DNA from 2 places in the Paenibacillus sp. HGF5 genome. Region 2 is predicted to be linked to the other one. Evidence: riboswitches for the same ligand, from Rfam matches in the RefSeq annotation. Region 2 holds a riboswitch; the other holds the start of a gene.
What was found. Region 2 has a riboswitch for FMN ahead of ribD (bifunctional diaminohydroxyphosphoribosylaminopyrimidine deaminase/5-amino-6-(5-phosphoribosylamino)uracil reductase RibD). Riboswitches for the same ligand answer to the same signal wherever they lie in the genome.
Positions count from the first base shown of each region.

Region 1 (3,845 bases), on a different contig from region 2:
CGCCAGATTCAGACTTTGTTCTCTTTGTTTGCCCGGAGAAATGGTGAATTGCACATTCCAAGGGCCCTCAACGGCTTGGGTGTTGTCCGCTGACGTGATTCGATCGGCTGTGATCCGTGCCTTCAGCCCCTCGAGGTCATTCATCGCATCCATCTCAAACACGGCGACAAGCTTTTTGTTATCGTCAAGAAGCTGCTGCCCCACCATATAATTCACATTCTGCTCCGTTTTCAGTTCAAGTAGGGGGATCGAAACACCCTCAGGGAATGGCATGCCATCCTCTTTCATGAAACTGACCACCAAATAACCGCTGTTGCCGACATAAACTCCTTCTTCAACATTCATGGTTACCCCGGACGCTGTATCCGTCCCTTGTATGGGTGACCGTTCGTCTTCCGCAATGGACGCGGACTGACCGAAAAATTGCTTCAAGCTATCCATGTATTGGCTCGCAAAAGCGGTCGTGCTAAGTATCATAATCATCGCGGCAGCGATAACGATACTGGCTTTATATTTTTTCACTTTCCTGTTTTTAAACACCATCGTTTCCTCCTTTTGAATACGGTTCATCGCTCGGTTCTTGATCCGTTCCATACTGATCTGCTGCGTCAACTCGCGTTCCTCTTCCTCCGTAAGCAGGAGGTCCTCCAGCTCCTGATTGTCGATATTGGCCATGATATCTACAATTCGCCGCTTCACTTGCATCCATCCCCTTTCGCAATCGATTTGAAGCTTCACTCCTATAGACACGGTCTTTATAGAAATCCTACGGATTCTCCGTTTCATAATGGATGCGCAGTTTGTCCCTTGCCCGGCGGATCCGGGCGGTGACGGCTTTCTCCTGCATATTCAGCCGGCTTGCAATATCGCGGACTTTCTCTAAATAGAAATACCTGCGGATGAATATTTCGCGATCCGGTTCGCCCATCCCCTGTACCATGCCGCTTATCGTTTCCTTCTCCTGCCGTAGAATAGCCAGTGCCTCCGCAGAGGGACAAGAAACGGCGTCATCTTCCAATTCGGATTCAATGACCCGCTGCCTCTTTCGCAAGGCATTCAAGGTATGATTACGCGCGGCTATGGCCAGATAAGGCTTGAGACTATCTCCGCGCAGCATGATTTTGGGCCCGTCTGTCCACAGCTTGACCAGCACGTCCCCGGTGATTTCCTCCACATCGAAGGAATTAAACCGCCCACCTGCCACCTTAGCGACCACAGCGGCTATGTAGCGTGAATAGCGGTCAACCAATGTTTCAAAACATCGCGGATCTTTCCTCGCAAGCCCATCCAGCAATGTCTGATCCTCCATGGATCCTCCCCCCTTTATAATCATCTCTTTTGGTAGAACCAAGCCACAGATCCCGTGCTACTATATAAGACACCTTTAATTCCGGAAACCCTACACATCTTTTGAAAAAATAATCGTTTCGCCAAGCAAACCGATCGGAGCAGCTTTGCTTGGGGTAACGGCAAAAAAAGCCGACCCCATCGGATCGGCTTGTTCTACAAACGTATGATTTTATTGCAATTGCGGAGAAGCCTCGGATTGCTGTCTCGATATGATGAACAGCACGATCCAGATCAGCAGGAATCCAAGGAGCTGAGGCCCTGTCACGATTTGCTGGAATACAATCCAGTTAATCAGCACGCCCACCATGGGAAAACTCAGTTCCGCGAGTGTAGCCACAGAGGCTTTGGTCGTGGTTAACCCTTTATAATAAACCAGCAGGCTCAGGAGACCCGGCAGCAGTGCCTGACCGATCAGGTTCAGCGATACCAAGGCAAAGGCGCCTGTGCCCCATGCCGGCATATTCCAAGCTGCCCCTTCGCTCCAAGTAATGACGGTCAGGAGCGGCAGCGCAAGCACAAACCGCAGCGAGGTTACCGTCTCGTACTTCAGTTTGCCTACCATCAAGCGACCCATGACCGTTGAGCCGCCCCATAAGGCTGCAGCGCCTAAGGACAGGAGGCTCCCGACTTGAACAAACTCGTTCCAATGGCCGATCGGCAGGGTTAAGCCGAAGGTGAGCAGATACGTGCCTGCCAAGGCGATGATAAGCAGTATCCCGAAATGGCGCGGAAGCTTCTCTTTCAGAAGCAGGCTGGCCAGAATGATGGCAAACAGCGGCTGCAGCTTCTGCAGCAGCAGGACGGCATTCAGATTGCCGCTCGACAGCCCCATCGTGAACAATACGGTAGCCAGTGCCGAACCGCCCCAGGATATAAACAGCAGCGCGCCGACATGATTCCAGCCAAGGCTCTTTAGTTCCTCCCGGTTCTTCCACAATACAGGAATTGCAATCAAGGAAATAATGATATGTTCAAGCAAAACGATCTGAGCCGAAGTCAGATTCTTGAGCAGAATAACCCGAAATAACGGGTCAACGCCCCACAGGGCGGCCCCCAAAACAACGAGCCAGAACCCTCCTTTAAAACGTCGACTTGCCTGTGCGTCGGAACCATAAGGTTTCACCTTGATCCCGGTATTCATATTACTCATCTTGCCCTCTCCTGTCTTGAATACGGAGGTCTTACTAGCAGAAAGCCCCCGTCATCGGCATGGCCGACATATACGGGGGCTGATCAAATAAGCCTGCGTCGAATGGAATTTTTCGCATTCACGGCAAACTCATCTTTGATCTTCTCCCATCCGGACTTTACCGTCGGCCTTGGAATTGCACCAAGTCAGTCGCTCATTCATGTTGCAAACTGAACGCAGCGAGTCGCGGGCTGAGGCTCGTTCGCGAAGGAACAGAGCCATCACCGCCGGTCAGGAATTTCACCTTACCCCGAAGATCCATATTCATGTTTTATTTTGGTCTTGCCATTAAACCGATTGACCGATAATTCCTATAAGCTTAGTTGATGTATTGAAATTATAACATGAATCCTTTCATGTAAATACATCTATTTTCAAAATAAACGAAATTACACATGAACACAATGAAAAATCTCACGTTCAACCAAGACTTACTGAAAATTATACAGCAAGTATCAATTTGTTACCAGCATGATTTTTTACCATTTCCTTGCGCCTATCTTAAATAACTTCCGGCTTGAATAGCAGCCACTCCTGCTTGAAGATTCAGCAGGCCCAGCGCTTCCTCGGTATTAAGGCTCATTCCGCCCCCATGAGGCTTAGATAACAACCGAGAAGCACTTTCTGCAGCTGTTTCCTCCGATTGCTTCGTCTCACTCAGCAATACTTTGCTTGCAATATGTATATTCAGATTCAATGCGCATGAACTCACATCCTTATCCAATCGTTATCAGGTCGTTATTTCCATCCCTTATTAAAGGTCTCGGAAGCCTGAGCACTTCACTTTAACCGGTCGCCATCTGCCTGAGTACGCCAAAAGACCGCCCTTAAGGTTTCAATCCACCTTAAGGACGGTCTAATCGCATGAAATGCTATCCTGCTTCGATCAGTTCATAAACTTCAACGCTGCCAAAGTACGCTTCAGCACAAGTGCTGCTTGCGCTCGTGTGACCGAATCGAGTGCTCCGAAATTGCCTTGGTTGTCACCCTGCACGATGCCTTGCTTAGTAAGACTGGCCACATGGGCGGCCGCCCAAACCGGAATGGATGCCTGATCCTTGAATCCGGCAGCGGCATTCGCGCCCTGATTGGATAGGTCTGCCGGATTCACCGCCTCCATGGCCCGGGTGATCATTACAGCCATTTCCGCTCGGGTCATGCTGGCATTCGGCGAGAAGGCACCGCCGTTTCCGCCCTCGATTAAGCCGTAGCGCGAGGCTGCGCCGATCTCGCCGGCATACGCGGAATGATCCTGAACATCCTTGAATGCACCGCTCTCGATGACCGGGCTGAGCCCCATCGCACG
Region 1 covers NZ_AEXS01000171.1:24,845-28,689, forward strand. Annotated here, with positions in the region: gene HMPREF9412_RS28575 (DUF4179 domain-containing protein) at 1-705, opposite strand, end outside; gene HMPREF9412_RS28580 (RNA polymerase sigma factor) at 767-1,309, opposite strand; gene HMPREF9412_RS28585 (DMT family transporter) at 1,520-2,500, opposite strand; FMN riboswitch at 2,635-2,801, opposite strand; gene HMPREF9412_RS28595 (choice-of-anchor I family protein) at 3,426-3,845, opposite strand, start outside.
Region 1: linked by a shared signal. The riboswitch ahead of HMPREF9412_RS28585 (DMT family transporter) and the one ahead of ribD (bifunctional diaminohydroxyphosphoribosylaminopyrimidine deaminase/5-amino-6-(5-phosphoribosylamino)uracil reductase RibD) in region 2 are both predicted to bind FMN.

Region 2 (3,845 bases):
GCCTTGGTTCCGAGCTTCCTGAAATTTGGGTGGAACCGGGTCGGAGCATCGTCGGTGACGCAGGCACCACGCTCTACACGGTGGGCACCAGCAAGGATATTCCCGGGGTGCGCAAATATGTTGCCGTCGACGGCGGCATGACGGACAATCCGCGTCCGGCACTCTACGAATCGAAATACGAAGCGCTGCTTGCAAACCGTGCTAAAGAAGAGCCGGAAGAAACGGTATCCATTGCCGGCAAATGCTGCGAGAGCGGAGACATGCTGATTTGGGACCTGGAGCTTCCGAAGGTTGAAACGGGCGATCTGCTGGCGGTGTCCTGCACGGGCGCATACAACTATTCCATGGCCAGCAATTACAACCGGATCCGCAAGCCTGCGGTCGTATTCGTGAAGGATGGGCAAAGCAATCTGGTCGTTCGCCGCGAATCGCTTGCCGATATCATCAGCAACGATGTCGTGCCGGCGGATGTAACAAAAGAAACCGTTACGAGTTTATAAGACGTCAATGTCTCTGGATAGGAAGGGCCCGCCAAAGCCTCCGGCTGCGGTCAGGGCTCTTCGTCCTGCCTTCCGTCGGCTATGGTCGCGGGGGAGGGACAAGTTCGTTTTGCTTCGAGGCTCAAAACATAGTAAACTATAACTTGCATTGTAAAAAAATCGATAAAAGCGTTTGAGATAACGGAAGGAGATACACACATATGGCAAAAAAAGCGAAGATCACCTTGGAAAACGGCAAAGAGGTTGTGCTTGACCTGTTCGAGAACGATGCACCGAACACGGTGGCTAATTTTGAGAAATTGGCCAACTCCGGCTTCTATAACGGTCTGGTATTTCACCGCGTAATTCCTGGATTCGTTGCTCAAGGCGGATGTCCGCAAGGAACGGGAACCGGCGGACCGGGTTATACCATTAACTGCGAGATCAATCCTAACAAGCACGAGCGCGGAAGCTTGGCCATGGCGCATGCCGGCCGGAATACCGGCGGAAGTCAGTTCTACGTGTGCTACGAGCCGCAGCCGCATTTGGACGGACAACATACCGTATTCGGCAAAGTTGTTGAAGGCATGGAATACGTGGATGCATTCAAAGGCCGCGACAAAATGGAAAAAGTAGAAGTGTACGAAGCATAATAAATTCAGCATCATGCAAAAACAGGCTCACCCTCAGGGGTGAGTCTGTTTTTTATGGCCGCCGCAAAGGGCGGATTACGCAGGGGCTGGGAACAATCGGCGAAGTTCTTCGGGGACGGGCCGGCTTTTACGTGAGTTTACATCCATCGCCACGCTGGTAACGATGGCATCCGCGCACAGCTCATGCTGTTCGTTGTATATCCGCTGGGCCATGACGTAACTCGTGCGGCCCATGGACTCGGGTTCCGTCACGACGGTCAGCCGTTCGCCTTGGCCGCACTCCTTGCGGTAATTGATATTGATATTGACGGTGACGGTCTGAACCCCGAGCCGTTTCAGCACATCATACCGCAGATCTCCCGCTTCGTACCATTCCTCCCGGCCCCACTCCAGGTATTCGAGGTATTTTGCATTGTTTACATGTCCGTTGACGTCGATCTCCGTGGGACGGACGATAATGTCCAGCGAAGTTTTCATCGTGGCTCGCTCCTTTTCAACTACTTCTTACCTCCTTGCTTACCCTACTTAACTGTTCTCCTTTCGGGAAGCGTTCTCCTTTAAAAGTCCATGCTAATGACAGCATTAAAGTTATTCGCTTTAAAAAAGTTAGTTGTTTTTTCTTGCAATTTTCAAAAGGGGGTGATAAGATTCTTCATAAGATCAAACAATTTCATATGTTTAATCCTTCGGGGCAGGGTGAAATTCCCTACCGGCGGTGATGAACGCAGTGATTGAGCTTATCGAAGCAGAGTGCTGCGTCTTAGTCCGTGACCCGGATATGAATGTGATGTTTCACATCGTATGCGGTGGACCTGGTGCAAATCCGGGACCGACAGTATAGTCTGGATGGGAGAAGGAGTGAAAGACACATAAGCAGCACATGTTATTGTGTCTTTGCGCACAGCGTGACATGCGTTATGTGCAGGTTTTCACATGCGATTCAAAGCTGTGACGGCGTTTTTTTGGTTTCGCCTGTGACGGATTTGGGTCGCTTGCTATACGCGAAATCTGCATTCATGACGGTTATTTATCGTGTCAATGATTAACTTCCATCAAGCCCTGTTTAAGGATTCTTCGGAATCTTTGGCAGGGCTTTTTTGTATGAACGTTGGGAAAGGGGCATGTTTAGCATGGATATCGTCAACGATGAATTCTATATGTCACTTGCGCTGGATCTGGCTGAACGTGCGCAGGGCCAAACCGGGATCAACCCGGTAGTCGGCTGCGTCGTCGTTAAGGACGGTGCTCTCGCCGGGGTGGGCACGCATCTGGAACGCGGAACGCCGCATGCCGAGGTTCATGCCCTGAATATGGCCGGGCCGAAAGCGGCAGGCAGTACCGTGTACGTGACATTGGAGCCCTGCAGTCACTACGGCGCAACGCCGCCTTGCAGCGAGAGGCTTATCGCCAAGGGCGTTCGGCGGGTGGTTGTGGCCTGCGAGGATCCGAATCCCCTCGTGGCGGGCAGAGGGATTCAGATGCTGCGCGCAGCGGGAATCGAGGTTGAAACGGGTATCCTTAAAGATCGCGCTCTTCGCCTGAACGAAGCCTTTGTTAAATTCATTACGACGGGCCGGCCCTTCGTCACGTTAAAGACGGCCAGCACGCTGGACGGCAAGATCGCTTCGAAAACCGGGGACAGCAAGTGGATCTCCAATGAAAAATCCCGGGAGCTGGTGCATACGCTGCGCCATCGCCATCAAGGCATCATGGTCGGCGTGTCTACGGTTATCGCGGATAACCCGAGCCTGACGACCCGGCTTGGCGTTAAGGGGCTGCACCCGGTCAGGATCATCGTGGATTCGAGCCTGAGGATACCGCTCGACAGCCATGTCGTGTTAGACGGATTGGCGCCCACCTGGATCTTGACGACGGAGCAGGCGGATGACACGAAGCGGACCGAGTTGGAAGAGCTTGGTGTTCAGGTCATCCCCTGCGGGCCTGGACCGCGGGTGGATCTGAAGGGAGCGCTGCTGCAATTGGGACAAAAGGGGATCGCCTCGATTTTGCTGGAAGGCGGCGGTACGCTTAATGGCTCGATGCTGGAGCAGAAGCTGGTGGACCGGCTCATCCAGTTTATCGCTCCCAAAATCATCGGCGGGTATGATGCGCCGGGAAATTACATGTTCAGCGGTTATGAACAGATGAACCAAGCGATTTCGCTGACAGGACTTGAGACCGAAAGACTGGGCGACAATATCTACGTCACTGGCATTCCGGTCTGGAAATAAGGAGCGAGAAAGGAGGGAAGCCTGTGTTTACTGGATTGGTCGAGGAGATCGGCGAGATGCGGCGTATCGGGCGCCAAGGGGAGGCCATGCTGCTGAGCATTTCCGCTAACCGGATTATGGACGATCTGAAGCTGGGCGACAGCGTATCCGTAAATGGCGTCTGCTTGACGGCTACGGCGATCGACAAGGGCGTATTTACGGTTGACGTTATGCCGGAAACCTATAGGAATACGAATCTCAAGGAGCTGCAGCCGGGCGGGAAGGTTAATTTGGAACGGGCGATGGCAGCCGGAGGGAGATTCGGAGGCCATATCGTTCAGGGACACGTGGATGGCATCGGCGTCATTCGGAGCGTAAAGGCCGATCAGAATGCAGTGGTATACGAGATTTCGCCCACGGATGGGGACGTATTCAAATATATCATTCCGAAAGGCTCGGTCACATTGGATGGAATCAGCTTGACCGTTGTCAAAACGACGGAT
Region 2 covers NZ_AEXS01000167.1:119,380-123,224, reverse strand. Annotated here, with positions in the region: gene lysA (diaminopimelate decarboxylase) at 1-500, shown strand, start outside; gene HMPREF9412_RS27975 (peptidylprolyl isomerase) at 701-1,132, shown strand; gene HMPREF9412_RS27970 (acyl-CoA thioesterase) at 1,208-1,609, opposite strand; FMN riboswitch at 1,811-1,994, shown strand; gene ribD (bifunctional diaminohydroxyphosphoribosylaminopyrimidine deaminase/5-amino-6-(5-phosphoribosylamino)uracil reductase RibD) at 2,263-3,363, shown strand; gene ribE (riboflavin synthase) at 3,387-3,845, shown strand, end outside.